DNA from 2 places in the Lichenihabitans psoromatis genome. Region 1 is predicted to be linked to the other one. Evidence: riboswitches for the same ligand, from Rfam matches in the RefSeq annotation. Region 1 holds a riboswitch; the other holds the start of a gene.
The links. Region 1 has a riboswitch for cobalamin ahead of EY713_RS08260 (HoxN/HupN/NixA family nickel/cobalt transporter). Riboswitches for the same ligand answer to the same signal wherever they lie in the genome.

Region 1 (14,853 bases):
TGTCCGTCCCGCAATCAGTCGCATCGCCATCCGGTGTCGGAACCCTTGAGAGCGAGCAGGACACCGCTGGCGCGCAGCGACGAAAAGCGCTGTCAATGCGTCAATCGCAGGTCGCCGCGGCGCCGCCTCTCGTGCAAGATGGTTTGCAACTGAAGGAGAGGCCGTGTTCCTGAACCCGTTCGACGACCATCGCCCGCAAGGTCGCGCCAAAGCCGGTTTGATCTATGCGCTGCTGATATCGGCCAATATCGCGGCCTGGGTTTGGGCCTGGATCGCCTTCTCGGATCGCCCGGCGCTGCTCGCGACGGCGTTCCTGGCCTATACGTTCGGCTTGCGGCATGCTTTCGATGCGGATCACATCGCCGCCATCGACAATGTCGTTCGCAAGCTGATGCAGGACGGGAAGGCGCCGCTATCGGTCGGCTTCTTCTTCTCGCTCGGTCATTCGACCATCGTGGTCCTCGCCTCCGTCGCGATCGCCGCGACCGCAACGGCGATGCAGGGGCGGCTCGAAGAATTTCATGGCATCGGCGGCGTGATCGGCACCGCGATATCGGCGGCTTTCCTGCTGGTGATTGGTCTCGCTAACTTGTTCATCCTTCGCGGCATCTGGTCGGCGTTTTCCAGAGCCCGGCGGGGCGAGCGCGTTCTGGATGAGGAGATGGATAGCCTCCTGGCCGGGCGCGGTGTTTTGGCGCGCATCTTCCGTCCGATGTTCCGGCTCGTCTCGCGCTCGTGGCACATGTATCCGATTGGTTTTCTGTTCGGGCTCGGTTTCGATACGGCGACTGAAATCGGGCTGCTCGGCATCTCGGCGACGCAGGCCGCGCAAGGTCAATCATTTTGGACGATCCTGGTGTTTCCGGCGCTGTTTACCGCCGGCATGTCGCTGATGGACACCACCGATAGCGTGCTGATGACCGGTGCCTACGGTTGGGCTTTCGTGAACCCGATCCGCAAGCTCTGGTATAATCTCACGATCACGGCCGCCTCGGTCGTGGTCGCGATTTTTATCGGTGGCGTCGAGGCGCTTGGGCTGATCGGCGACAAGCTCGGGCTCGATGGCGGCTTTTGGGCGCTGATTGGCGATCTGAACGACAATTTCGCGAATTTCGGCTTCGTCGTCGTCGGGCTTTTCATCGCAAGCTGGATCGTGTCGACGCTCGTGTATCGCGCCAGAGGCTACGACCAGATCACGCCGACGCAAGCCTGAACGGTTTGGCTCCGGTCGACACCGGCTCATCTCCCCTCATCTCATGTCAGCTCGGCTCGATCAGCCCGAAGATGCTGACGAGCGCGATGACGGCGAGGCCGAGCGCGATCTCGAACAGTGTGCCGCGTTGCAAAGCGCCGATCGCGCTGTGTCGTGAGGCGGCCATCCGGGGCACGATGACATACCGATTGACGAGCGCGATCGTGGTCATGACCAGCACTAGGCCGATTTTCGCCGATAACAGAGCCTGATAAGGCGAGGTCCAGTCGAGTGGCCATCGTTGCAGGACGAGCGCCGTGTTAGCGACACCGGTGCCGATGACAAGTGCGACCGCCCAATGCCCGGCGGTCGAAAACCGCCGCAGCGCGAGCCCCGCGTCCTGTCGCAGCTTTGGATCGTCGAGGGCGCGCAGCAGCGGCCGTAGTGCAAACAGTGCACCAACCCATGCGCCGCCGGCGAGCAGGTGAGTGATGTCGTTCAGCCGATGCGCGAGGCCGAGAGCGCCTTCGTGCATAGCCGCATGGCCGCTGAGCGCGATGGATGCGACCACGAGCCCAGACGCGAGCGCCGTGGCGCCGCAGCGCAGGCCGGCTGGTCGCACCACTGTCAAAGTCAGCATCATCGCGGCGAGACACTGCACGATCCAGGCGGTCCCGACGCTCGTCTCGAACAGCACGGCTCGGAGCGTCGAGACATCGATGGCATCCGGCCAGCCATTGCCGATCATGGCGGCTTGGAGCGGTAACGCCGCTAGCGTCGTGATGACCGTAATGGCGATCGATGTGACCCGGAACCCGGCGAGCTGATCCGCCACAGGGGTCGTGACAGGCTGTGGCACCAGCGCCCAGAGGAATGCGAAGAGGCCCCAGAGAGCGAGGGCGGCCGCATCATGCCCGAAGCGACAAACAGCGAGGGCGACGTCTGGGCTCACGGCCCGCGGATCCGGCCGGCCGGCGGTTTAGCTGGCACACACATCGTTCATGCTGACGCCGCTCCAGAGGTCGACGCGGGGCGGTGCCCCTTTCACGCAGGCGTCGGGCCGCACGAGAGTCTCGAGCTTGGCGAAGACACTCGTTTCGGGCTCCTCGTAGGGCAGTTCGCCGACCAGCCGGCCCGTCTTGTCGAACAGCAGAACGCCAGCATAATGGTCCATGCTGTAGCCGCCACCCTCGGTTTGCACACGCCGATACGGAATGTGGTAGCGGTTGGCCATGGACGCGAGCTGCTGTTCGGTGCCGATGAAGCCACGAATGCGTGGATCGAAGGACGACAGATAGAGTTTCATCTGTTCGGCCGTGTCGCGCTGAGGATCCACCGTCACGAACACCACATTGAGCCGATTGGCGTCAGTTCCCATCCGCTGCATGACGTTGGTCAGTGTCAGCAACGTCGTGGGGCAGACATCGGGGCAATAGGTATAGCCGAAGAACATGGCGGTCGGTTTTCCGAGCATCGTCTTTTCGGTGACCGGGTCGCCGGTCATCTCCGTCATCGAGAACGCCCCACCGACGCGCGTGCTCGAATAGGGTGACCATTGCTGCACCGTAATGGCGGTGACGCCCGCTATAACCAGCAAGCAGAACAGACCCATGAGCAAGATGAACGTCGAACGCGGCATGGAGGCTCTCTTCAACGGCGAAACAGGGACAAGAGGACGATGCTGCCGTTGCCGGTCAGCGATGATATCGTGCATAGGCCCGGTCAAACGAGCCGCACCGATGATGATCGATGCGGCTCGTTTGAGCGGTTTACTTGACCGTGAACATGTAGGTCCCGTGGGTCTTGTGGCCATCCGTCGACAGGGCGTGCCAATCGATCGTGTAGGTGCCGGCCGCGAGCGTGTCGGACACCGGAACCGTCAAGGTCGTGTCGTCGCCTGCGCCGAGAGACGCCTTGCCGGTCGTGACGGCAGTCTTGCCCGGTTCCTTCACGGAAACGCCGGTGAACGCTAGGTTCAAGCCTTCGGAAAATTTCAGCTCGAGTTCTGTGGGCGGGGCTGCGACGCGACTGCCGGCGGCCGGGACCGATGAGGTGAGATGAGCATGCGCGAAAGCCGGGGCCGCAGCCCCGATCAGGCACAGGCTGGAGAGGGCGAGGGTGAGATTGAAGCGGGTCATCGTGGGGTTCCATGCGTGAGGGTGAAGCGAGGGGCCGCGATACGTCTGGCGGCTCAGAAACCGGACCGCGACGCTCGCGGCCCTTTGGATCTCAGGCGAAAGCACGCCGGAGCGGTGGGATGCTGCGGATGACGAGGAGATCGAAGGCCAGCATCAACAGGATGGCGAGCCCCGTGAGCGGGAACAGCAGGCCGAGCGCCGCCGCCGCAATCCAGAGTGCCCGATAGACACGCGTCTCGGCGGGGTAGGGCGGCACGCCGAGCCGACCGACCGGCCTGCGTTTCCACCACATGACGACGGCCGCGACCGACGACAGGATGATGGCGAAACAGGTGGCCAACATGACGAGTTGGTTCGCGAGGCCCCATTGCTGGCCCATATGGACGTTGATGCCGAATTCGATCGCTTTGCCGACCGGCCCGTAATCCTTGAAGCCGAGATCGACCAACGGCTTACCGGTATATTGGTCGAAATGGATCGTCCGTTCCTGGCCAAGATCGGCCGGATAGATCGCGGCCGTGTAGACCCCGGTCTCGTCGCCCGGGACCGACATCTCGAACCCGCGCATGATGCCGAGGTCATGAGCGTTGGCGACGGCCTGATCGAGACCGATCGGGGGCGTCTTCGTCGGCGTCGAGGCCGGCACGGGCGCCGTCTGCATCACCCAGCCGGGCTTGGTCGTCGCTTCGCTCATCGGGATGCTCGAGGACGGCACGTCGTCCCAGAGCGCCGGCGGATAATTCATCCCCGCCTGCGAGGCATAATCCTGCATGTGGGTGCCCCAGAACTTCGACCAGGGCATGCCGGTGAAGGCAAGGAAGAAGATCACGACGCCCGCAAAGGCGCCCGTGACCGCATGCACGTCCCGCCACCAAATGCGCTTCTGCGGGGTGCCACGCACCGTCATGACGCCGCCAGATTGGCGGCGTGGCCACCAGAGATAGAAGCCTGTCACCACCAGGACCAGAGCGAAGCCGGCGACCGCCTCGATGACGTAACTCGCGTAAGTGCCGAAATAAACGAGGCTATGAAGCTTGCGAGTCACGAACATGAACTCGTTGTTGGCACTCACCGTATCGAGGATCTCGCCCGTATAGGGGTTGATGTAGACGAGGGTCTTACCCGCATCTCCCTTGAGCGTGACGAGGGCCGACGCGGTTGGGCTGGCGGGTTCCGCGTAGGATTTCAGCTGTGTTGCAGGGACAGCCGCCAACGCTTTGTCGACAAGGCGGCTCGGCGGCTGCATCGGCGTCGCCTCCGCTTTCACCACATTGCGATAGGCGAAAGCCGTGTGATTGATCTCGCTTTTGAAGAGATAAAGCGAGCCGGTCACGGCCAGCAGGATCATGAACGGGACGCTCAGCAGTCCGGCGTAGAAATGCCAGCGCCAGATCGCTCGATAGAGCGACGAGCGGGGAGCGGACGCCGGCACGGCGTCGAGCGACAAGGTCTTGGACACGGGCTTCCTCCCCCTCAGTCCATGTCCATGCCGGGCATCGATTGCCCTGCATGACCGGCCTTCGTGCTCGGTTGCACAGATGGCGTCTGCGACGGTCCCTTGGCGCCCATGCCCTCGACATCGAAGCTCACCGTCACCGTCCCGGCATGGTCGAACACCAGAGTGCCCCCGATCGTCTCGCCTTTTTTCAGGCCTTTTTTCAGGCCGAGGAACATGATGTGTTTCGACGACGGATCGAGGGTCAGGCGGCCACCGGGCGGGATGTCGAGTGGGCCGGTCGGGCGCATGGTCATGATGCCGTCGGTCGTCGACATCTGGTGAAACTCGGCCGTGGTCGCGGCCTCGAGCGACCCGCCGGTCAAGCGATCGGCGACAGTGCCCGTGTTGATGATCGTGAGATAGCCGCCGGCGACTTGCGCGCCACCGGGCGTCGCACGAGCCCAAGGGTGTTCGATGACGAGATCGCCGACTTTCACGTCATGCGCCGAAGCGGGCGCGCTGGAGAGCAGGGACAGAGATGCGAGCACAGCGAAGCCGGCCGCGTGAACCTTATGCATGGGAGATGTCCTGAGTTACCCGACACCAACCCGGTCGCCGAAGCGCAGACGCTGCGTCGAGCGATGTCACCGGACACGAGCCGCGACGCGACGCGAGTGTTCCGATGCTGCTCGAGAAGCGGCCGGGTGATGGTGCGGACAGAAAAGAAAACCGTTGGCGTGTCTCAGGTCACGCGGACGGAGGCCCCTGCGGTTGGCGGGGCGAGCGCGCACGCGCTAGACGGGCCGCCCAGGACACGACGGCCGAGCGGAGAACGGCATGGCTGGCGGGTGTGACGATGGTCGGACATGGGGCGCTGGAGGTCAGGATCGGCGCCGACAAAGCGCATTGATCGCAGCAGTCGTGATGCGTCGGGTCGCTCGGGTTCGATGATGAACCGCCGCCGTCCGCGTGGCAGATCGGCATTGCGACGCCGGGGATGGACCCGAAGGACGGCATCAGATCGGAGGGAGCCGCCAGCGCTCGTCCGACGCCGGCAAGCGTCAGGACGATCATCAAAAGTGCGGCAATCGCGTGCCGCATCGATGAGCTTCGGAAGGCTGTCACACGCCTAGACGCAACCAGAGAAGGTGACCTGTCAAGACAATCCTCCGGCTGCACCTTGGACGCTTTGTCTCACGAAGCAACGACCACGGCGCGGCGACCTTTGATGGTACTGGTGCCGCGCCGGCGGTCACGACTGGTGACTAGGCTTCGGCGAGAGGGCGACATCGAACTCGTCCAGTCGCTTCATCTTGTAGACCGCGTAAGACACGACCCAGGCCGCGATAAAGATGCCGATAATGACGAAACCGAGATTGTTGAAGTTGTCGTTAAGCGCGCCGATGCCGTCCCAGAATGTGCCCTTCAGGTCGAGCTTGTCGCCGATCAATCCGAGTGCCTCGATGCCGCCGATCAGCAACGCAACCATCACGGAGACGAGCGTGATCGTCATGTTGTAATAGAGCTTCCGCATGGGTTTCACGAAAGCCCAGTTGTAGGCGCCAAGCATCATCACGCCATCGGTGGTATCGATCAGCGACATACCTGCCGCGAAAAGTACGGGAAACACCATAATGGCGGTGAGCGGGACGCCCTTGGCGGCTTGAGCCGCCGAGACGCCGAACATCGCGACTTCGGTCGCCGTGTCAAAACCGAGTCCGAACAGGAATCCCAGCGGGAACATGTGCCAGCTTTTGGTCACCAGCTTGAAGGCTGGACGGAAGATTCGAGCCAGGAAGCCCCGATTGCCCAACAAGATGTCGAGATCCTCTTCGACATAGACGCCTCCGGCTCGGACGCGCCTATAGCTCCGGTAGATGGAGGCGAAGATGACGATGTTCATTGCCGCGATGATGAGGAGGAAAAGCGCCGATATGCTGGTGCTGATCGTGCCGCCGACCGCCTGAAACGATTGGAAGCTCGCCAGCGCCCCGGTCGCGACCGCGACGAGAGCCGCCACGATGACCACGATGGCCGAGTGACCCATGGCGAAGAAGAAGCCGACCGACACCGGTCGCTGGTTATCCTGCATGAGTTTGCGGGTGACGTTGTCGATCGCTGCGATGTGATCCGCGTCGACCGCGTGGCGGAGACCGAGCCCGTAGATCACCAGTGCCACACCCAACAGGGTCGGATTGTCATGGAAGGCGATAAAGGCCCAGATCCAAGCTCCAACGTTGAGGATGGCGAGGACGACATAGATCGCGATGAGACGCCCTTTAAGATCGGGGCTGCTCTCGTCGAGGAGTTGCCTGATTCGATTTAACATGGATGATGCTGCCTTGTGACGTTGCAAGTCATCGCAAACTGGCCCCATGACATTGGGGTTCGCACACCAGGACACCCCGCCCGGCGATTCTGCTTTGACGTCCAAGATGGCAGGTCTCCTGGCTCGCGGGTCGTTGCAGCCTTCGCCTTCCCGGGTCCATGCAGCCCAGTGGCATTGTGAAGGAAGCTCGTCGCTTACAGTTGCGGGGGCAGCCGCGGCAAAGGCGTTACCGCCCGCACCACGTTCCCTTTTAATCCCTCGCGGGCACCATCAGCTTCAATTTGACGAGCCTGTCGCGTTCGGGTCAAGCCTCTTTCCGACACGCGTGTCGTTGCGATGTGGGCAGTGCTTTTGCAGCACCGTTCGTCAGTGATGCGCGCGGTTCGGTCGATCGCGCGACATCGTCCGGGCTCCTGCGACGACGAGTCCCTGTCGTTTCAACCGATGTTGGTTCTAAATTGCGGGAGCAGGCAGAGGATGTCTGATTCCTCGACAGTGAGCTCCTGCCGGACGATGCCGGGATCGGGCATCTGATCAGGCGCACGGTGGGAGGTCACCCTTGTTCGTCGACTTTCAGAACCAGTTTCCCCATCCGGGACCGTGGGAACCCAAGCCGCGGAAAGTCCGCATCACCAAGCGCCAGGAAAAGATCGTGATCTGGCTGATTTTCTTCAATCTGCTGATGTTGCTTTTGGCTCCGGTCGCGGGCTTCACGATTTTCGATGCCGTGATTGCCCTGCTGAGGCGTTGAGCCACGATCGACAGCATTCCGATCCGATGGCACGGTAACGGTCCGGCGAGGCGTGAAGCCGACCGGCCAGGGTGAGCGCGTCATTCAGTGTGCGAACCAACGATCGCTCTGTGAAGTCCCCCTTGTGTCCAAAAATGTTATAATATAACTATCGCGGCGACTTCACTTTCGGCTGCGATGCGGTGCCTTCTGCTTCGAGCCGCCCGATTGACCGATGATCGAACGGACAGCTATGATCAAGCTTGACGGTTCCCGAGAGGGATTAAAAGGGAACATGGTGAGGCTCGCGCCAAATCCATGGCTGCCCCCGCAACTGTCGGCGGATCGCTCGACGCCCTTGGTGATGTGTCATCACATCATGCCACTGCAAGCTCCGTCACCGGCGCAAGCGGGAAGGCAGGTCGAACAGCCAAGATCCGCGAGCCAGGAGACCTGCCGTCGCAGTGAAATCCATCATCCGGGCGGGGTTGTCCGGACGCAGGAGCGATTGCGATGCAGCTTCGACGCCGCCTTCTTCGACCCCAATCCGTAGAGATTGCGCCACCGCCTCGCGTTTGATGGGCGCGTTTCGCTGACGCCGTAGCAGACCGGCCGATCGTGCGTCGCGTGCCGCGACGCCGGCGAAGATCCCGCTCTCTGTCTTGTCTCACCCCTCGTTCGACCCCAGCGGTCGCGGCCTTGCTGGCTCGCGCCGTGCGGCTTGTTGGCGCCCAAAAAAGTAAGGATCATGGCCTTGTTCAATCAACGACGATTGCGGTTCGCTGTTTTCGGATCACTTGCCTATGCCATCGTTGGAGGGGCATCGTTTCCGGCTGCAGCAGCCACGATCTATCCCCTGACGATCAAGAATTGCGGCTCGACCTTGACGGTCGACAAGGCCCCGCAGCGGGTCGTTTCGATCGGCCAGAGCACGACCGAAACGCTGCTTGCGCTCGGTCTAGCCGACAAAATCGTTGGGACGGCGGTCTGGTTCGGGCCTGTGCTCAAAGCCTACGAGGCCGATAATGCCAAGATCAAACGTCTGGCCGATAACGATCCGAGTTTCGAGGCCGTCGTGGCGCAGCAGCCCGATTTCGTCGCCGCACAATATGAGTGGCACATCGGCCCAAACGGCAGCGTCGGCAAGCGCGAACAATTCTCGGACTTGAAGATCCTGGCCTATGTGTCGCCCGCCGATTGCGTCGAAAAAGATAACACGACGGGCGGCGACGGCGTCCGCAAGCAATTGTTCACGATGCAACTCGTCTATCAGGAGATCCACGAACTGGCCGCGATCTTCGATATCAGCGACCGGGGCGACGCGCTGATCGCCGACCTCAAAAAGCGCGAGGCCGCTGCTGTGGCGACGGCATCGGGCAGCAACGCCAAAGCCGTGCCGATCGTGTTCTGGTTTTCCAGCAAGGACGTGAAAGGCGACGCCTTCGTGGCCGGCAAGAACGGTGCTCCCGCCTTCATGATGCAGGCGCTCGGCGTCCGGAACGTCATCACGACGGAGGATGAATGGCCGCTGGCCAGTTGGGAAAGCATTGTGGCGGCCGACCCTCGGGTGATCGTCATCGCTCGAATGGATCGTCGCCGCTTTCCGGCCGATGCTTTGGACGTCAAGCTGAAGTTCCTCGGGACCGATCCGGTCGTGAGCCATCTCGACGCCGTGCGCAACAAGCGTTTCGTCGTCTTGGATGCGATGTCGATGAACCCCTCGATGCGGACCATCGATGGTCTCGAAGCGTTGGCTGACGGCATCAAGGCGCTCGGCCAGCCTCAGTGATAGACCCGCGGATCATTACCGATACATGGGCAAGCCGCGTCGGGCTCTTGGTTGTGGCGGCCGTAGCGCTTCTGGGCGTCATCGCTGTTGCGGTGTCGATCGGCGAAATGAAGATCCCGCTGGGCACGACGCTCGGGGCCGTGAGCAACAAGTTGTTCGGGACCGCATTTCCGCTCAGCCCCATTCAAGAAGGCATCATCTGGGATTATCGGTTCAGCCGCGCGCTGGTGGCAGCATCCTGCGGCGCGTCACTCGCGCTCTGCGGTGCGATTCTCCAGGCTCTGCTCCGCAATCCTCTGGCCGAGCCTTTCGTGCTGGGGATTTCGGCCGGCGCGTCCACCGGGGCCGTCGTGGTGCTGATCGTCGGCTTCGGCGGTGGCCTTCTTTCGTTGTCGGGCGGCGCGTTCCTCGGCGCCGTATTGGCCGTCATGCTCGTCGCGATCCTGGCGGCGGGCTCCGGCGGGGGCGGCGATCGAATTATCCTGGCCGGGGTCGCTGGATCGCAGCTCTTCAATGCCCTCACGTCCTATATCGTCACCACCTCGGCGAGTGCCGAACAGGCGCGCGGCGTCATGTTCTGGCTCCTGGGCAGTCTCGGAGGCGTTCGCTGGCCGGATGTGTATCTGGCGGCTCCCGTCGCCGTGGCGGGCCTCATCATCTGCACCGTCCACGCACGCGCGCTCGATGCCTTCACGTTCGGGGTGGATGCGGCCGCCTCGCTCGGCATTCCGGTCACCCGCGTCCGCGTGGTCTTGTTCGGTCTCACGGCGCTGATGACCGCCACCATGGTCAGCCTCGTCGGGTCGATCGGTTTCGTCGGACTCGTCATCCCGCACGCGGCCCGTTTCCTCGTCGGGCCGAGCCATGCGCGCCTGTTGCCGGCCTCGGTCATGATCGGGGCGATCTTCATGGTGCTGGCCGATATCATCTCCCGGATCATCATCCCGCAGCAGGTCTTGCCGATCGGCGTCGTCACGGCCCTGTTCGGTGCGCCCGCCTTTGCGTTCATTCTCTATCGGTCGAGGGTGTCGGCGTGAGCATCGCGGCCAGGAATGTCCGCTGGATCGTGTCGGGCAAGATCATCGTTGATGATGTCACACTGGACGTCGCGCCCGGCTCGATGCTCGGCCTCGTCGGACCGAACGGATCGGGCAAGTCGAGCCTGCTTCGATTGATATGCCGCCTTCGCAAGGTCGCCAGCGGCGTCATCACCTTGGGCGAGGTCGACGTGACGGCCCTGTCGCATGGCGACATCGCCCGGCGGGTCGCCCTCGTGGAGCAACAGGCCACCACCGATGCTCAGGTCACCGTCCTCGATGTGGTTCGGCTCGGCCGCACGCCGCATCGGGGACCCCTCTCCCCGATGACGGACATCGACAGGGCGGCGATCGAGGCGGCGCTGGTCCACGTCGATATGGACGGCCGTCGCAATCAGCCCTGGACGACCCTCTCGGGCGGCGAGCGCCAGCGGGTTCAGATTGCGCGGGCGCTGGCTCAGACACCGACCGAATTGCTGCTCGACGAGCCGACCAACCATCTGGACGTGCAGCACCAGCTCGAGATCCTGTCGCTTGTCGCCGATCTGCCTGCCACCAGCATCGTGGCGCTGCACGACCTCAATCTCGCGGCGATGTTCTGCGACACGATCGTCGTGCTCAAAGGCGGCCGCGTGGTGTGCGCCGGTAAGCCGGACGCGATCATCACGGCCGATATGATCCGGGATGTGTTCGGCGTCGAGGCGCATGTCGCGCCTTCGGCGCGTCACGGCAAGCCGCTCGTGCAATTTGCGAGGCCCGCCCGCTTGCGCGATCGGGGTGTTGCCTTCGACGAATCGAGCCTCTAGCGAAACCGCCTTACCGGCCGACGGTGCACTCGATTTGCCCATGGGGCTCGTCGGTCGAGGTGAACACGCGATTGGGGTTATCCAGCCCAAATGCACCGAGGTTGACCGGCAGGTAATGCTTGTTCGGGCAAGCCATCCGGATGCTCTCGATCTCGGGCACGTCCTCGAGCGCCGCGCAAGCCATGCGATACATGCTGTCTTGCGCGCTATGGCTGTATGTCGTCGCAAAGACGCGCATAAAAGCCGCGACGACGCGGGCATTGGCGGTCGCGAAATCGCTGGGATCGCGTGACCAGCGCCATGTTGCGTCCATGCTGGTGGCAAGGATGCGGTCCTGCGTTTCGGGCAGCGTCGTGTAGGTGTCTTTCACGTAGTTCGACCACCCCGAGGCGGTCGCCTTGAGAAAGGTGAAACCCGAAAGCCCGGATGTGACGTGATCGCCGTTGCGATCCATGACGACGCTGGCGGTGCCCTGGCCGTTGGCCTCCAGCGTGAAAGCATGTGGATGCGGGGCGCCATCCACCGTCAGGCGGGTCCAGCGGATTTCCCGAGCCGAGACCGTGGAGCCGGTCATGCCGGGATATTGTTCAAGAAGGCGCACGGCCACGGCACGGCAGAAGACTTCCGGACCCGCCTCGAGTTGCTCGCGCGCCACCACATTGACGACGTTCTTGATCGTATCAGTCGACACGGTGGTGGTGTTGTCGGCCTCGACATAGGCCGGCGCGATATTGCCGGTCAGCATGGCTTGGATCGTGAGTTCGCGAACCTCGCGATGGTCGCCATCGCCCGACAGCCGCATGACGCGGACGCGGCCTTTGCCGTAGGTGCTGTCCAAAAGCTGCATGGGTTTCTCCAAGAGATGGGGCCGCGACCCTCCCCTCGTCTCGCCGTGCGTGGAAGGTCGGACCAGTAGAACTCAATGAGCAGCATCCGAGAACGCGCTCAGGGCTGACTCGCATGATCTGCGCCAGCATCCGCATCGCGCTCTTTCGGCTACCCTGGCGGCGCGGCGTCTTTCAGACAAAGATCGCGAATGACGCCCAATAAGTGGAGATGATCGGCCAGATCGCCCATCAACACGATCCGTTGATGCGCGTTCACGCCGATGAGGGTCGGCGTTACCACGACACCGGCCGTGAGCGCCCGCTTGGGTTGCGAGAACACATCGACGATGTCGAGCGACGGTACAAGCAGTTGGCCCTGCAGAACGTCCATCACGCGCGCGAGATTGATCTCCGCGCGCTGAGAATTCGGCGTCGCTCGTGCAACGTAGAGGGTCAAGCGTGCCAGCGTCTCGGGACGGCCTTCGCCGGGCACCTTTTCGCGACGGTCGGGCATGTCGGCGGGTTCGACCGTCATCTCGGGTTCACGGGAACGATGGTGGTTCCGCCTTCGGTGACCGGTCCGTCATCGTCGCCCCGGCGGAGGCTCAATCGATCGATCGCGTCGACTCGGCTGGTTTCGAGGCGGCTCTGTTCTGACGCGATCAACAGGTCCACCTCCTTCTGTTTCCAGCCCAGTTCGAGGTTCGCGGCCTCGACATGGGCGCGGGCCTCCGAAATCTGCCGATCGAGCGAGAGACGCGCACGCTCCGCGGCGATCTGTTCGAGAACGTGGAGCCGCTTGACGGCGACTTCCTTCTGGGCTCGAGCGCTGCCCATCAGCACCTCTCCCTCCGCGACATAGACCTCGACCAGATCGATCCCCGACGCGTCGAGCACCAATTCACGAACCTGGTTCGAATGTCCGGTCCCTCGCGATTTGACGATCGTCAAAGCACGGTTGCGTTCGCCGTCGCGCGCCACATAAGACACGTGCAGCCACGTGTCGGCGATCGTCGAAATTTGGCTTGCCGACAACTCAGTGGTGCCGCTCACCTGATCGAGCAGCGAGATGCAGACGACGGAAATTTCTTGGGATTTGGCGAGATCGAGCAAGCTCTCGCAGATCATTGCGGAGAACGGGTAATCGGCTTTCATCAGCGCGGAGATGGGATCGATCACGAGGCACTTCGGATGACGCGTCGCCAGCACGTTGCGGATCGCGACAAAATGCTCCTCTGGGCTGCGCCCGGACGAGAGAAACGATACGATGGTCAGCAACCCGGACTCGATATGCGGCGTGAGGTTCATGCCGATCGACAGCATATTGGCGACGATCTGTGCCCCGCTCTCGTCAAAGCTGATCACGACCGCATGCTCGCCGCGCTCGCAGGCCGCGAAGGCGAATGTGACGCCGAGGCTGGTCTTCGAGGTTCCGGGTGAGCCCGAAATCAGGGTACTGCTCCCACGGAGATAGCCGCCGTTGAGCAGGGCGTCGAGCCGCGGAACTCCGGAGGATACGCGGCCTGTATAGGTGGGGTAGCCGACCCGTATGCCCTTGAACGCGATGACGTCGATCCCAGACGCGCCGATCACGACCGGAACCGGATTACCCGAAAAACCGGACCCACGAAATTTAGCGATGCGAATCGTGCGCGAGGATCCGGTCTCGGTGACGATCTCGGCCATGATGACGAGGCAGTCGGTCATATATTGTAGAAAGTCGGCGCGGATCTGGTCCCGGTCTCCAGCCCCGAAGATCTTCACGGTCACGATCGCTGAAATCTCCGACCGCTTGATCCAGCTATCGAGGCGCAGCAATTCTTGCCGCTCCAGCCGCTCATCCTTCAGGCTGCTGAGCAGCATGTCGATGCCGTCGAAGACGACGTTTCGCGCACCGGTCTCGACGATCAACGCGCTGAGACCGGCAAGCAGGCCCGCGAGATCGAACGCACCCGTCACGACCGCGTCGTCGGGAATGCGGGCATCGATAAAATGAAATTGGTTGGACTCGAGCGTATCGACGTCCCAATCGAAGGAGGCGACGTTGCTGCGGATGCGATCGATCGGCTCCTCGAAGGTCACGAAGATGCACGGCTCGCCGCGGTCGGCAAGGCGATTTTTAAGGGTCTGGAGTGCAAACACGGTCTTGCCGGCACCGGCACTCCCGACAACAGCCGTCAACCGGTTCTTCGGTAAGCCGCCACCGCTGATTTCGTCGAACCCGGCAATGCCCGTCGCGACTTTCGAGATCGCCCTGCCGCGCGCCTCTACGGTTCCATGATCCGATGCCGTCATCTTCATCCTAGTTGCGCTCCCGTGACGGCGTCCGGTCCCGTTGGTGATCCGGGCAACGCTTGCTCCACGGGGCCTCGCATTGGAAGTCTCACGTTATGGGCTAGCATCCACGTAAAATCTTCGGCGACAAGCGGCATACTGAACAGATATCCCTGCCCGACGGCGCATCCCTCTTGCTGCAGAAATGCGCGCTGCATGTCGGTTTCGATACCCTCCGCAACCAACGCTATTCCCATGCTCCGCGCCAAGGAAATGATCGCCCGGATGATCAA
Region 2 (14,853 bases), 1.4 Mb from region 1:
CGACGTGGTCGGCGGTAAGCCGGCGGCATTCCGCTTCGCCAATGCACTGAAGGTCATCCTGATCTCGAATAATTTGGGCGATGCCAAAAGCCTGATCACCCACCCGGCCACGACGACGCACCAGCGTCTCAGCGCCGAGGTGCGCGCGGGTCTCGGGATCAACGACGCCATGCTGCGGTTGTCGGTCGGGCTCGAGGACGTGCATGATTTGCTCGAAGACATCGGCCGGGCGCTCGACCACGCCGATTGACCATCACGGTGAACGCCGCTCGCAAAAGAACGCTCGAAGCCATTTTTTTGCGGCGCGTCCTCTAGTAAGGTCGGTCGGCACGATACGGCTTTGGGCGGAGCTTCGGCATGTATACGGCAGTAACGCACGACATTCAGGTCTCGGTCTTCCCCGAATATCTGGCGGACCGGTCCGACCCGAAGAACGACCGCTATTTCTGGGCTTATACGATCGAGATCGCCAATATGAGTCGGCTGCGGGTTCAGCTGCTGTCCCGCTACTGGCAGATCACCGATGCAAACGGCCATGTCGAGGAAGTGCAGGGACTGGGAGTCGTGGGGGAACAGCCGGTTCTCGAACCCGGCGAGTCGTTTCGCTACACATCGGGCTGTCCGTTGACGACGCCAAGCGGCATCATGACCGGGACCTACCATATGGTCGACGACGCCGATCACACCTTTCCGGTCGCGATCCCGCCCTTCTCGCTCGACAGTCCGCAGGCCAAGCGGGTGTTGAACTAGGCCGATAGGCCTTCGCAACACGCATTGATGAACTGCTGGATCAGTCGCGCGCGCTCGACCTCGATGCGGCAGCGAAGACTGCGCCCTTCCCGGGTCTGCATGACCAGTCCGATGCCGATCAACTGCGCGAGATGATGCGACAGCGTCGATTTCGGAATCCCGATCCGATCCTGGATCTCGCCGACGGAATGGCCCGTCTCGCCTGCTTTGACCAGCAGGTTGAAGATCTGCAGCCGGTGCGGATGGCCGAGTTCGGCAAGGCAGCGGGCCGCTTCCTGAAAAGCGAGTGGTTTTTGAGACGGTTCGAGGCTCATCAACATCCTTTAAGCGAGGATGGAGCGGCGGCTGCCCGTCTATCGACGCGTGGGTGCCGCGTGTTGGTCTGATCGGTGATGGTCAAGATCAGCCTGTGCAATGGGCCCCGCCACAGACCGATGGATGAACGATCGAACAGACGAAACACTGCACGTGCCCTCGATTGGTTTGATAGTTCTAGAATATTGGGAATATAAGGTTTCGGTCAATCCCGGAGCTTCCACATGTCTGTTCAGACCGTCCCCTCTTTGACAACCGGAAGCTGTCTTTGCGGCGGCGTCCGCTTCGCCATCCACGGACCGCTGCGTCCCGTGACGGTCTGCCATTGCATCATGTGCCAACGGGCCAACACTCACGATGGAGCCTATACGGCTTGCGCGCCCGATGCGCTGGAGCTGCGTGAAACCCGCAAGCTGAAATGGTATCGATCCTCGCCGTCCGCGCGGCGCGGCTTTTGTTCGGGCTGCGGCGCGCAATTATTCTGGGAGCCGACGGCTCGATCCCACATCAGCATATCGGCCGGCAGCCTCGATCGACCCAATGCTCTGGTGGAGGGGCGACATATCTTCTGTGAACAAAAGGCGGACTATGAGCCGGTCGCGGCTCTCCACTCCGCTGCGGTTCCGGCTTGCGATTGACACGCTCGCCCACGACCCGCTACCACAAGCCTGTCCAAAGGTCCCGCAAGGGATGGCCTGGCAACAGGCCTAGGGAATGCGGTGCGGGCCTCGGCCCAAGACCGCAGCTGCCCCCGCAACTGTAGGCGGAAAGTTTCGGCGTCATCAGAGCCACTGGGTTCCGCGCGAGCGGCCCGGGAAGGCGACGTCGAAGCGTTCGTATCCGCGAGCCAGGAAACCTGCCTCAGGTCACAAGAAGCGCGCGCCGGGCGGGGTGTCCTGGAGGCTGTTCGGTCGAGCCGTATGCTTTCGACCCGATGATCCGGCATTTCTGCTGGAGCGCACCACCCGTCTGAACGCGCCGTGATGGCGTGAGGAGAACTGGGTGGAGCCGACACCGACGATCCCCGATCACGACGCCGCATCCGCTCCTGTGCGGGTGATGGTTTGCACGACATGCCGGGCCGAAGGCGAGCCCAGCCTGCCGATGGAGGACCGCGCCGGTGCGCGCCTCTTCCGCGCCCTCTCCGACGCGACGAGCGAGGATGCCCGCGTCGACCTCGTGCCGGTGGAATGCCTCAGCGTCTGCAAGCGGCCCTGCACGGTGAGTTTCGCGGCGCCCGGCAAGTGGACCTACATCTACGGCGATCTGCCGGCCGAAACCGCCGCGCCGATCATCCTCGACGCGCTCAAGCTTTATGCGGCCGCCCCGGATGGACTGATCCCGTGGAAGCTGCGGGTCGATGCCATCAAGAAGGGCGTCGTGGCCCGTCTGCCGCCCACTCCCGCGTCCGAAACAGGAAAGACCCTCGTATGACATTGCTCGCCAAGGTTCCGGTTACGGTCGTGACGGGCTTTCTGGGTGCCGGGAAGACGACCCTCATCCGCCATATTCTGGAAAACGCCGGCGGTCGCCGTCTGGCGCTGGTCATCAACGAATTTGGCGACGTCGGGGTCGATGGGGACATCCTACGCTCCTGTGGGATCGAGTCCTGCCCGGAGGAAAACATCGTCGAACTCGCCAATGGCTGCATCTGCTGCACGGTCGCTGACGACTTCGTGCCCGCTATCGAAGCCCTGTTGGCGCTGACGCCGCGCCCCGATCACATCATCGTCGAGACATCCGGTTTGGCCTTGCCGAAGCCGCTCGTCAAAGCCTTCGATTGGCCGGGGATCCGGGCGCGTCTGACGGTTGATGGCGTCGTGGCGGTCGTCGATGCCGCCGCCGTTGCGGCCGGCCGCTTCGCCGACGATCCCGAAAAGCTCGCGGCGCAACGGGCCGCCGATGCGTCTGTGGATCACGATAATCCGCTCGAGGAGGTCTACGAGGATCAACTTCTCTGCGCCGACCTGATCGTGCTGAACAAGACCGATCTGGTGAGTGCCGAGGACCTCGGCCGCGTGAAAGCCGAGATCGCCGCCACCATTCCGCGTGCCGTCAAGGTTGTGGCGACGCAGGACGGCATGCTCGAAGCCGCGATCCTGCTCGGGCTCGACGCCAAGGCCGAGGACGATCTCGCGGCGCGGCCCTCGCATCACGATGCGGAAGAAGGCCACGACCACGACGATTTCGATAGCTTCGTGCTGGCGGTGCCGGCGCTGAGCGACCCGGAGGGTCTGCTGGCCCGCCTCGCAGAGGTCGCGGCCAAGCATGATGTGCTGCGGATCAAGGGTTTTCTCGATCTGCGCGGCAAGCCGATGCGGCTCTTGGTGCAGGGTGTTGGCACGCGGTTCCGCCAGCAATTCGACAGGCCTTGGCGGGCGGGCGAGGTTCGGCAGGGGCGCCTGGTTGTCATCGGCCAAAAGGGCATCGACCGTGCGGCCATCGAGGCGGATCTCTCGGCCCTAACGGCGGAGGCAGCCTAACGGCCGACCATGCATCTGCTGCAAACCCAGGAACGCACGCTCGACGATGAGGCGGCCGCGATCGATCTGGCCCTGAGCCCGGCCGATCTCGTCGTCCTGTCGTTTACAGACAGCGATCTTGCCGTGTCTGCAGCGGCGTTCGACGCCATAGACGGCCAAATGCCGAGTCTTCGGGTCGCCAATCTGGCGCGGCTCAAACATCCCTATTCGGTCGATCTCTTCGTCGAGACACTCGCGCCGTATGCGCGTTTCGTTCTGGTTCGCTTGCTCGGCGGGCTCGACTATTGGCGTTACGGTGTCGAAGAGCTCGGCGCGGCGGCGCGGCGCTACGGCTTTCACCTCGCCGTGGTGCCTGGCGACGGCCGTGAGGATCTGCGCCTCGACAAGGCCTCGACGCTGCCGCAGGACGATCTCCGACGGCTCTGGGCCTATTTCCAATCCGGTGGTTCGGCCAATATTGGGCAAGCCTTGCGGTTCATGGCGTCGCGCGCCGGTCACGCGATGGCGTGGGACGAGCCCAAGCCGGTCCCGCATGCGGGGCTGTTCGAGGCGGGATGTCGGGCCGCTTCCGACACGGCGCCCCATGCCCTGATCCTGTTCTACCGCTCGGCTTTGCTGGCCGCCGATACGGCGCCGATCGAGGCTCTGGCCGATGCGCTCGCGGCGCGCGGCGCGCGGGTCACGAGCCTGTTCGCCACCAGCCTCAAGGATCCGGACAGCAAAGATGCGATCCGCGCCGCGCTGCAATTTGATCCGCCGCAGGTCATCCTCAACACCACCGCGTTTTCGGCGCGGTCCGGTCAGCGGGCCGCCATCACAGATCGGGCCAAGGTTCCGGTGCTGCAGGTCATGCTAGCGGGCGCGACCGCCGAACAATGGTCGGCCTCGACACGCGGTCTTGGGGCCGCCGATCTCGCCATGAACGTCGTGCTGCCGGAGGTGGATGGTCGCATCATCGCAGGGGCGATCTCGTTCAAGGCCGATGCGGATCGTCGGTCCGATCTCGAATTCACGCGGATCGTCCATCGCGCCGAACCCGACCGGATCGCGCATGCGGCCGACCTCGCGATAGCCTGGGCCAAACTCGCTCGCAAACCGCGCCACGCGCGCCGAATCGGCTGTGTGATCTCGGATTATCCGGGCCGCGACGGCCGCACCGGTTACGCGCTTGGTCTCGATACGCCCGCCAGCGTCCTGACGATCGCCGATCACCTGCGCGAGGCAGGTTTCTCGATCGGGGCGATGCCGGATTCCGCCTCGGTGATGCGGCAACTCACGGCGGGTGATCGCGCGCCGGTTCTGTCGCTGGCGGACTACCGTCTTCTCTTCGAGAGCCTGCCGCCCGCTTTTGCCGCCTCGGTCATGGCCGCCTGGGGCGATCCGGGTGACGATCCGGTCGTTAACGACGGGCAGTTTGCTTTTCCGATGCTGCGCTCGGGCACGTTCCTGCTCGCGGTGCAGCCCGATCGCGGTGCGCCACACAACCGGCGGACCGATTATCACGACACCGCGCTGCCGCCGTGCCACGCCTATGTGGCGTTCTATCTTTGGCTGAGGGTCGTCGAGCAAATCGATGCGATGATCCATCTCGGGACGCATGGCACGCTCGAATGGCTGCCCGGCAAAGCTGTCGCGCTGAGCCAGTCCTGCGGACCGGAAGTCGTGCTCGGCCCGGTGCCGGTCGTCTATCCGTTCATCGTCAATAATCCGGGCGAGGCCGCGCAGGCGAAAAGGCGTATCGCGGCGGTCACGATCGGGCATCTGACGCCGCCGCTGATGGAGGCCGGTCATCACGGGGTGACGCTGGATCTGGAAGCCCTGTTCGACGAATACGCTCAAGCCGTCACGCTCGATCAGCGACGCGCAAAGGTGCTGGCCAAGCTCATTCTGGACAAAGCCGCCGAGAGTGGCGTCGCGACCGACTGCGGCCTCGACGCGACGGCCGACCCGGATGCGACCCTGGCGGCGCTCGACGCTTGGCTCTGTGACATCAAGGAGATGCGGATCGGCGACGGTCTCCACGTCTTCGGTCGAAACCCGGCCGCCGTCATTGAAGGCGCAGAGGGCTGCGGGCCGGCTGAATGTGCCGGCCTTCTGACGGCGCTGGATGGCGCGTTCGTCCCGCCCGGTCCGGCCGGAGCGCCCTCGCGTGGGCGGCTCGACGTGCTGCCGACGGGCCGCAACCTGTTCACGGTCGATCCCCGTGCCGTGCCGACCCGGACGGCCTATGATCTCGGTAAGGCGCTGGCGAGCGAGGTCATGACGCGATACGCGCAGGATCACGGCGACTGGCCGCGCAGCTTGGTGCTCGACCTTTGGGGCAGCGCCACGATGCGGACGGGCGGCGACGATCTCGGGCAGGCTTTCGCGCTGATCGGCGTGCGTCCACGCTGGGATCCGGCGTCGAGCCGCGTTCTCGGCTACGATATTCTTCCGTCTGCGCTCCTCGACTGGCCGCGGGTGGACGTGACCTTGCGGATTTCCGGGCTGTTCCGCGACACCTTTCCCGAGCAAATCGCGTTGTTCGATGCCGCGAGCCGCGCGGTCTCGATGCTGGATGAGACGGCGGACGACAATGCCCTTGTGGCGGCGGCGTGCGCGGGGCCGGACGGCGCGCTTCCGCCGCGTGTGTTCGGCGCCGCGCCGGGGCAATATGGCGTCGGCATCGCCCGCACGATCGCGGCAGGCGCCTGGGAGAACCGAAGCGAGCTTGGCGAAGCCTATTTGGCCGCGACCTCGCATGCCTATGGGGCGGGCGAGGGTGTCGAGGCGAGCGCTGCTTTCCGGGCGCAGGTGGGCTCGGCCGATGTTTATCTCCATGTGCAGGACCAGCCGGGCGCCGATCTGCTCGATGCGGCCACCTATGCTGACCATCAGGGGGGCTTCGCGGCAGCCGCCTCCGCGCTCGGCAATACGCCCGCGCTCTATCAAGCCGATACGAGTGTGCCTGGACGGCAAGCGGTGCGTAGCCTTGCCGAAGAGATCGCGCGGACGGTGCGCGGGCGCGCCGGCAATCCACGCTGGATCGCCGGACAGATGCGGCACGGCCATCGCGGAGCGGCGGAGATTGCCGAAACGGTCGATAATCTCTTTGCCTTTGCGGCGACGACAGACGTCGTGCCGAGCCGGCATTTCGATCTTCTCTTCGAAGCGACGTTAGGCGACGAAGCCGTGCGGGATTTCCTGTGCGACAGCAATCCGTTGGCGGCCCGCGCCATCGCGGAGCGCTTCACACAGGCGATCGACCGGCAGTTCTGGACCTCTCGCCGCAATTCCGTCGCCAGCATTTTGGCCGAGATGCTGGAGGGAGGCGCGTGAGCGGGCTCCCTCCCACAACAGAGGACACCGGGAGGCGCGTGAGCGGGCTCCCTCCCACAACAGAGGACACCGGGAGGCGCGTGAGCGGGCTCCCTCCCACAACAGAGGACACCGGGAGGCGCGTGAGCGGGCTCCCTACCAAAGCAGAGGACACCGGGAGGCGCGTGAGCGGGCTCCCTCCCACAACAGAGGACACCGGGAGGCGCGTGAGCGGGCTCCCTCCCACAACAGAGGACACCGGGAGGCGCGTGAGCGGGCTCCCTACCAAAGCAGAGGACACCGGGAGGCGCGTGAGCGGGCTCGGCGGGATGCGGGTCGGCTGGTGTCCGGGCGCGTTGCGGCCGATGATGGCCGGTGACGGCCTCCTGGTCCGTCTCAAGCCACGCGCCGCCGGGCTTTCGGCCTCGCAATGTTTGGCGGTCGCGGACCTCTCGCGGCGATTCGGGAACGGCATCATCAACATCACCGGACGTGGCAATCTGCAGCTCCGGGGCGTGCAGCCTGCAGGGGTCGATCAGCTGGTGTCCTGTCTCGATGCCCTGAATCTCCTCGATGCGACACCGGACGGCGAGGCCGTCCGCAACGTCATCGCGAGCCCGCTGGCGGGTCACGATCCCGATGCGCTGGTCGACATTCGCGCAATCGTCACAGCGCTGGAAAATCGACTGGCGTCGGATCCCGCGCTCTGGCGCCTGCCGCCGAAATTCGCGTGGAGCGTCGATGACGGGGGCTATCTCTCCGTTGCCGATCGGCCGGTCGATGTCGGGTTCGAGGCGATGGTCGGACCGAATGAGGTTCGCTTCGCGATTCGGCTCGATGGCGGTGACGTCGTCGGCTCCTGTTTGGCCGATGCGGTCGTACCGACCGCTCAGGCGCTGGCGGCCGCGTTTCTCGAACTCTGCGCCGTTTTTCAGCTCGAGCCTCACCGCATGCGTGATCTCGTCGCGCGTTGCGGTGCCAAGACCATCTTGGCGCATGCGGGCGTCTCCCGGGCGGACATTCCGGCTCGGGAGCGCCCCGAGCACCTGCCGATCGGAGTGGGGCGGCGAGCCGCCTCGTCGTGGGTCGGGGTCGCGCCGCCGTTCGGTCGATTGGAGGCCGGTGGCCTGGCGGCTTTCGCATCCGCGGTCGCCAGCGGCCCGATCCGTGCGACGCCCTGGCGCACCCTGCTGGTTCCGGGGCTGGACGAAGCGGAGGCGGACCGGATCTGGGCGAGCGTTAGAGGAGAGTTCGGTGGGGCCTCGGGCCTTATCGTCGATCCGGCCGATCCGCGCCTGCGGGTCGCCGCCTGTTCCGGCGCCCCCGCCTGTCTCCGCGCCACGACGCCGGTGCAGGAGGATGCCGGAATCCTGGCTGCCGCGCTGATCATGCCAGGCTCCGGCACCCTGCTGCACGTCTCGGGATGCGCCAAGGGCTGCGCCTATCCGGAGGCCGCGGCGATGACCTTGGTCGGGAGGGAGGGCATCTATGATCTCGTGCGCGACGGCAAAGCGGGCGACCGACCGGAAACGCAAGGGCTGACCCGCGGCGACATGCTCGCGATCATGGTCGACCGGGCACAATCCGTGGGATACGCAGCATCCTCAAGGCTCCGGGAGCAAGCGTTCTGACCACCTATGATTATATCCGCGATGGCGCGGAGATTTATCGCCGCTCGTTCGCCATGATCCGCAACGAGACCGACCTCACTCGCTTCTCGCCGACGGAAGAGCGGGTCGCGGTTCGGATCATTCACGCCTGCGGCATCGTGGAAGCCGTCAACGACATCCTGTTTTCACCCGGCGCGGTGGATTGCGGCATCGCGGCCTTGCGTCAGGGGGCGCCCGTGCTCTGCGACGCCCATATGGTGGCCGATGGCGTGACGCGCGCGCGGCTGCCGGCCGGCAATGCGGTGATCTGCACCTTGCGCGATCCGCGCGTCCTGGCTCTGGCGCAGGATCTCGGAACTACACGGACGGCCGCCGCCATGGAGCTTTGGCGCGAGCATCTGCCGGGATCGGTCGTGGTGATCGGCAATGCTCCGACCGCTCTGTTCCGCCTCCTCGAATTGCTGGATGACGGCGTCGGCGCGCCGGCCGTCGTGGTTGGGATGCCGGTCGGCTTCGTTGGAGCCGCCGAATCGAAAGATGCCCTGTTTCAAGATGGCCGCGTGCCAGCCATGATCGTCAGGGGTCGTAAGGGTGGCAGCGCGATGGCGGCGGGGGCGGTGAATGCCCTCTCGAGCGCAACCGAATGACCAGCCTTTCACGCGCGGGGCGGCTATTCGGCATCGGGCTCGGCCCCGGCGACCCGGAGCTCGTGACCGTCAAGGCGATGCGTTATCTGCAGCGCGCGACCGTAGTGGCCTACTTCGCCAAAGCGGGACGGTGCGGCATCGCCCGCACGATCGCGACCCCATGGCTGTCGCACGGCGTTCGCGAGCTTCCGCTCCACTATCCGGTCACGACCGAGATGCCGTTCGACGGAGACGATTACGTGTCGCTGCTCGGCGCGTTCTATGCCGACGCAGCCGATCTTCTCGCGGTCGACCTCGCGGCCGGACAGGATGTGGTGCTACTCTGCGAGGGCGACCCGCTGTTTTATGGGTCGTTCATGCATCTCTACAGTCGGTTGAGAGAGCGTTTTCCGGTCGAGATCGTGCCAGGGGTGACCGGCATGTCCGGGTGCTGGACGGCCGCCGGCGAACCGATGACCTGGGGCGACGACGTGCTGACCGTGCTGCCCGGCACGCTGGCAGCCGGAGCCTTGCGCGAGCGGATGACCGCGAGCGATGCGATTGTGATCATGAAGCTTGGGCAGAACCTGCCGAAAGTCCGCGCCGCGCTGGATGCGGTCGGCTTGCTCGATCGGGCCATCTATGTCGAGCGTGGCACGATGGAGGGTCAGATGATCCTCCCCCTGCGGGAGAAGACCGACGATCACGCGCCCTATTTCGCCATCGTGCTCGTGCCCGGGCAGGGGCGGCGGCCATGACGGGTGGATCGCTCGCCGTCATCGGCCTCGGGCCGGGACCGGCCGACTGGCTGACGCCCGAGGCCTCGAGGCTGCTCGGCGAGGCGACCGATCTCATCGGTTATGAACCTTATTTGGCGCGTGTCGCCGACCGGCCCGGCCTGATGCGTCACGCGTCCGACAATCGGGTCGAACTCGACCGGGCGCGACACGCTTTGGCGCTGGCCGCCTCAGGGCGGCACGTCGCGGTCGTCTCGGGCGGCGATCCCGGCGTCTTTGCCATGGCGGCGGCCGTGTTCGAGGCGATCGAGGCGGGAGCGCCTGACTGGCGCGGGCTCGACATTCGGGTCGCTCCGGGCGTGTCGGCCATGCAGGCTGCCGCAGCTCGGCTCGGTGCCCCGCTCGGCCATGATTTCTGTGTCATGTCGCTCTCGGATAATCTCAAGCCCTGGGCCATCATCGAGAAGCGGCTGCGGGCCGTGGCCAACGGCGACTTCGTGCTGGCGCTTTATAATCCGGCCTCGAAGGCGCGGCCGACGCAACTCGCGGACGCGTTCGCGCTGCTGCGCGATCTCAAGAACAGCGACACACCGGTCGCCTTCGCGCGCGCGGTGGGTCGACCCGACGAGCGGATCGTCATCACGACGCTCGAGCAGGCTGACGCCAGCCTTGCCGACATGAGCACGCTGGTGCTGATCGGATCGAGCGAGACACGGCTCGTCTCGCGCCCCGACGGTTCGGCATGGCTGCTCACGCCGCGTCATTACGGCGTGCCGCGTTGAGCCTCGATCCAGGCCAGCACGGCGGCGAGATCGTGCAGGACGAGGCCGCTCTCCCGGCTTGGGGGGGCGATCAGGATGACCGGGAGCGCCAGGGCGCGGGCCGCCAGAAGCTTGTCGAAACTTGCGCCGCCGCCGCTGTTCTTCGTGACCAGCACGTCGATCCGCTCGGCGTGCAGCAGGTCGATTTCCTGGTCCACCGGGAAAGGTCCCCGCGCCAGAATCACGCGATGGTCGGGCGGCATATCGGCGGGGGCGGGCGGGTCGATTGTGCGGATCAGGTAATGGTGCTGTGGCGCAGCCAGAAAGGCTGCGAGGCCGAGCCGGCCGCTGGTGACGAACACGCGTTTTTGCGTCGAGCCCAGCGACAATGCGGCCTCGTCCAAGCTGGTGACGGTCGTCCAACGGTCGGTCGGCTCGGGTCGCCAGGGCCGGCGCGTGAAGGTCGCGAGCGGGATTCCGGACAATCCCGATGCTGCCGCCGCATGGGCCGACATACGCGCCGCGAAGGGGTGCGTGGCATCGATCATGGCGTCGATGCGGGTGTGGCGCAGATAGTTGACCAGTCCCTCAATGCCGCCGAAGCCGCCGATCCGATGCGGAATGGGCGGGAGCAGGGGCGTCAGCGTCCGACCCGCCAAGGACAAGATCGGTGCGACGTCACTTCTGCCCGCAAGCGCACGCGCCAGCGCGCTAGCTTCGCTGCTGCCGCCGAGGATCAGAAGTCGCAGCGGTTGGTGTTGCACGGGGTCATCCGATGAAGCCGGCTCCTTGGCTGACGCTGGTCGGCATCGGCGAGGATGGCCTTGATGGGCTGTCGTCTGCCGCACGACGCGCCGTGATGCAAGCCGAGCTGGTCGTCGGCGGCCGTCGGCACCTCGCTTTGGTGGGCGACACGCCGGGCACACACCTGCCGTGGGGCTCGCCGATCGAGGCAACCTTTCCGGCCATTCTGGCGCGGCGCGGCAGCCCCGTTTGCGTCCTGGCCAGTGGTGATCCGTTTCACTACGGGATTGGCTCCGTTCTGGCCCGGCATGTCGATCCGGGCGACATGACGTGCCTGCCGCATGCCTCGAGCTTCAGTCTGGCGGCAGCCCGCCTCGGTTGGGCGCTTCAGGATTGTGGACTGGTGACGCTGCACGGTCGCCCGCTGCAACGGATCGTGCCGTTTTTGCGTCCCGGCAAGCTCATCTTGGCGCTGTCGTGGGACGAGACGACCCCGGCGGCGCTTGCAGCTTTACTCGTGGCACGCGGGTTCGGGCTGTCGCGCCTGACCGTGCTCGAAGCGATGGGCGGACCGCGCGAGCGGATCACCTCCGCGCTCGCACGAGACGTCTGCCTCGACCGTGTCGATCCGTTGAATGTCGTCGCGGTCGAAGTTTTGGCCGACGCGACGGCACGGGTGCCGCCGATAACGCCGGGCCTTCCCGACGACTGGTTCGAGCATGATGGCCAGATCACCAAGTCACGCATCCGGGCCCTCACGCTATCGGCTCTTGCGCCTCAGCCGGGCGGTCTGTTGTGGGACGTCGGAGCCGGATCGGGATCGGTCGGCATCGAATGGATGCTGTCGTGTCCCGACAATCGCACCGTTGCGATCGAGTCCGATCCGGTTCGCGCCTCTCGTGTCGCCCGCAACGCGGCATCGTTCTGGCTGGCCGATCTGCGCGTCGTCGAGGCACGTGCACCTGACGGACTGCAGGATCTTCCCCGGCCCGATGCGATCTTCATCGGCGGCGGCGTGACATCGCCTGCACTGCTCGACTTTTGCTTGGGCGCGCTCGCCCCCGGCGGTCGGCTGGTCGCCAATGTGGTCACGCTCGAGGGCCAGATGCTGCTCGGAGCCGCCTTCGCGGCGCATGGCGGCGATCTCGTGACCGTCAACATCGCTCAAGCCGATCCGGTCGGGCGCTTCCATGGCTGGCGCGCCGCCATGCCGGTCACCCAATGGGTCTGGGTCAAGCCATGACCCGCCTGGTTGCGATCGGGGTCGGGTGCCGCGCCGGTTGTGCGGACGACGCCATCACGCGGCTCGTCGAACAAGCGCGTGCGGCTCTGCCGGCGCGCTATGCCGCATGCGGGATGGCGCTTTACACGATCGAAGACAAACGCCACGAGGCAGGACTCGTCAAGGCGGCCGAGCGCCTTGGCCTCACGCTCGCATTCCTGTCGCGCGACTTGTTGCGGGACGCAATGCCGGGTGTCGCGACGCGTTCGCCCGCTGCCGAGGCCCGGTTCGGTGTCGCATCGGTTTCCGAGGCAAGCGCGCTTGCCGGGGCAGGGCTAGGCGCGACCTTGCTGGTCAAGCGGATCGCCGCCGAGGGAGCGACCTGCGCCATCGCGGCGCCGCCGGAGGACACGCCATGACGGTTCACTTCATCGGGGCTGGCCCCGGTGCGCCCGACCTCATCACGATCCGGGGGCGCGACCTCATCGCAAGCTCGCCGGTCTGCCTCTATGCCGGATCGTTGATCCCGGCGGCCTTGCTGGATCACTGTGCGCCCGGCACCCGCATCGTCGATACGGCGCCGCTCAGCCTGGAGGGGATCGAGGCGGAGTTCCGACGCGCTCACGCGGCTGGGCAGGACGTCGCCCGCCTCCAATCGGGCGACCTGTCGATTTGGAGCGCGCTCGGCGAACAGATCCGGCTCCTCGACCGACTCGGAATTCCATACACGGTCACGCCGGGCGTCCCGTCCTTCGCGGCGGCCGCGGCAGCGCTTTGCACTGAATTGACCTTGCCGGCCCTCACCCAATCGGTCGTCCTGACCCGAACCGGCGGCCGTGCGTCGGCGATGCCGCAGCGCGAACAGCTCAGCGCCTATGCGGCCACGGGAGCCACGCTGGCGATCCATCTGTCGATCCACAAACTCGATGTGGTGCTGGCTGAGCTGATCCCCTTTTACGGCGTGGATTGTCCCGCTGCGGTCGTGGTCCGCGCATCGTGGCCGGATGAGCGCGTGTTTCGTGGCACCTTGTCGAGCCTGGGCGCGGCGGTGGCGGCCGATCCGGTCGAGCGCACGGCACTCATCTTGGTCGGTCCGGTTCTCGGCTCGGCGGATTTTCGCGCGAGTGCACTCTACGATGCCGATTATCACCGGCGTTTTCGCGGCGGCATGGCCTGAGCTGTCAGGCAGTGGTGCGGCAGCCGCTTTCGCCGACGACGCGACCGTCGCGGTCGATCAACACGATATCGAGATCGATGCCCGGACCGAGTGTCGCGGCGGCCGTCTCCCAGGCCGAGGTGGCGACGGGTCGCCCAAGATCGATCCCGCGTTGCTGCATCACATCAAAGGCTTGAGCGATGGTGTTGACCTCCCTGATTAGCGTAACGTCATCCTGCGTGGCGCCGATGCTGACCGCCTTATCGCTCAACCAGGTCCGGTCGACCTCGCCGCGTTTCGAATGAAGATCGAGGAGGCCCTGGCCAAGTTTGCTGATCTTGGCCACGCCGCCCGCGATCGTGACGCGGGGAACCGGATGGCGGCGGAGATACTTCAACATGCCGCCGACGAAATCCCCCATGTCGATCAAGGCGGGGTCGGACAGTGCGTAATGAGCCTGAATGGCCTTTTCCGAGGTGTCGCCGGTCGCGCCCGCGACATGGGGCAAGCCAAGGGCGCGCGCTACGTCGATGCCACGATGGATGCTATCGATCCAGGCCGCGCAGGAATAGGGAATGACGATGCCGGTCGTGCCGAGGATCGACAATCCTCCGACGATCCCGAGACGACCGTTCAAGGTCCGCTCCGCCAGCTTTTCGCCGCCCGGTATCGAGATTTCGACATCGACATCCCGCGGGCCGTCGAACGCGGTCGCCGCTTCGTCGATCGCCGCGCGGATCATGGCGCGGGGCACCGGGTTGATGGCGGGTTCGCCGATCCCCAGCGCCAGGCCGGGCCGCGTCACGATGCCCACCCCAGGGCCCGCGCGAAACAGGATTCCGCTGCCTTCGCTTGCAAGCCGGACTGTAGCCAGTATGACGGCACCATGAGTGACATCGGGATCATCCCCCGCATCCTTGACGATCCCGGCTTGCGCGTAATTTGCAGCGCGCTCCGTGCTGGCCAGCGCGAAGGCGATCCGCTGGCCGTTCGGCAGCGTCACGACCACGGGATCTGGGAACGCTCCCGTCACGAGCGCCTCATAGGCTGCGCGGGCCGCTGCGGTCGCGCAGGTGCCGGTCGTCCAGCCGCGCCGCAAAGCGGCAGAAGTTCGCTCGGTCATGATGGCGGAATGTATGCCGTGTCGTGCGG

Region 2: another riboswitch for cobalamin. It lies ahead of EY713_RS14740 (DUF1636 family protein); the one in region 1 lies ahead of EY713_RS08260 (HoxN/HupN/NixA family nickel/cobalt transporter).

The regions. Positions count from the first base shown of each region.
Region 1 covers NZ_CP036515.1:1,777,186-1,792,038, forward strand. Annotated here, with positions in the region: gene EY713_RS08225 (HoxN/HupN/NixA family nickel/cobalt transporter) at 164-1,213, shown strand; gene copD (copper homeostasis membrane protein CopD) at 1,260-2,144, opposite strand; gene EY713_RS08235 (SCO family protein) at 2,172-2,831, opposite strand; gene copC (copper homeostasis periplasmic binding protein CopC) at 2,962-3,330, opposite strand; gene EY713_RS08245 (PepSY-associated TM helix domain-containing protein) at 3,422-4,789, opposite strand; gene EY713_RS08250 (copper chaperone PCu(A)C) at 4,804-5,346, opposite strand; gene EY713_RS08255 (hypothetical protein) at 5,516-5,869, opposite strand; gene EY713_RS08260 (HoxN/HupN/NixA family nickel/cobalt transporter) at 6,021-7,097, opposite strand; cobalamin riboswitch at 7,189-7,384, opposite strand; gene EY713_RS08265 (hypothetical protein) at 7,657-7,848, shown strand; cobalamin riboswitch at 8,078-8,302, shown strand; gene EY713_RS08270 (ABC transporter substrate-binding protein) at 8,582-9,616, shown strand; gene EY713_RS08275 (FecCD family ABC transporter permease) at 9,616-10,653, shown strand; gene EY713_RS08280 (ABC transporter ATP-binding protein) at 10,650-11,459, shown strand; gene pucL (factor-independent urate hydroxylase) at 11,470-12,306, opposite strand; gene EY713_RS08290 (circadian clock KaiB family protein) at 12,456-12,821, opposite strand; gene kaiC (circadian clock protein KaiC) at 12,818-14,581, opposite strand; gene EY713_RS08300 (putative bifunctional diguanylate cyclase/phosphodiesterase) at 14,584-14,853, opposite strand, start outside.
Region 2 covers NZ_CP036515.1:3,174,629-3,189,481, forward strand. Annotated here, with positions in the region: gene metZ (O-succinylhomoserine sulfhydrylase) at 1-250, shown strand, start outside; gene apaG (Co2+/Mg2+ efflux protein ApaG) at 358-750, shown strand; gene EY713_RS14730 (ArsR/SmtB family transcription factor) at 747-1,064, opposite strand; gene EY713_RS14735 (GFA family protein) at 1,290-1,703, shown strand; cobalamin riboswitch at 1,725-1,943, shown strand; gene EY713_RS14740 (DUF1636 family protein) at 2,068-2,499, shown strand; gene cobW (cobalamin biosynthesis protein CobW) at 2,496-3,548, shown strand; gene cobN (cobaltochelatase subunit CobN) at 3,558-6,866, shown strand; gene cobG (precorrin-3B synthase) at 7,157-8,476, shown strand; gene EY713_RS14760 (precorrin-8X methylmutase) at 8,530-9,102, shown strand; gene EY713_RS14765 (precorrin-2 C(20)-methyltransferase) at 9,099-9,839, shown strand; gene cobJ (precorrin-3B C(17)-methyltransferase) at 9,836-10,600, shown strand; gene EY713_RS14775 (cobalt-precorrin-6A reductase) at 10,582-11,343, opposite strand; gene cbiE (precorrin-6y C5,15-methyltransferase (decarboxylating) subunit CbiE) at 11,355-12,566, shown strand; gene EY713_RS14785 (cobalamin biosynthesis protein) at 12,563-12,964, shown strand; gene cobM (precorrin-4 C(11)-methyltransferase) at 12,961-13,722, shown strand; gene EY713_RS14795 (cobalt-precorrin-5B (C(1))-methyltransferase) at 13,727-14,824, opposite strand.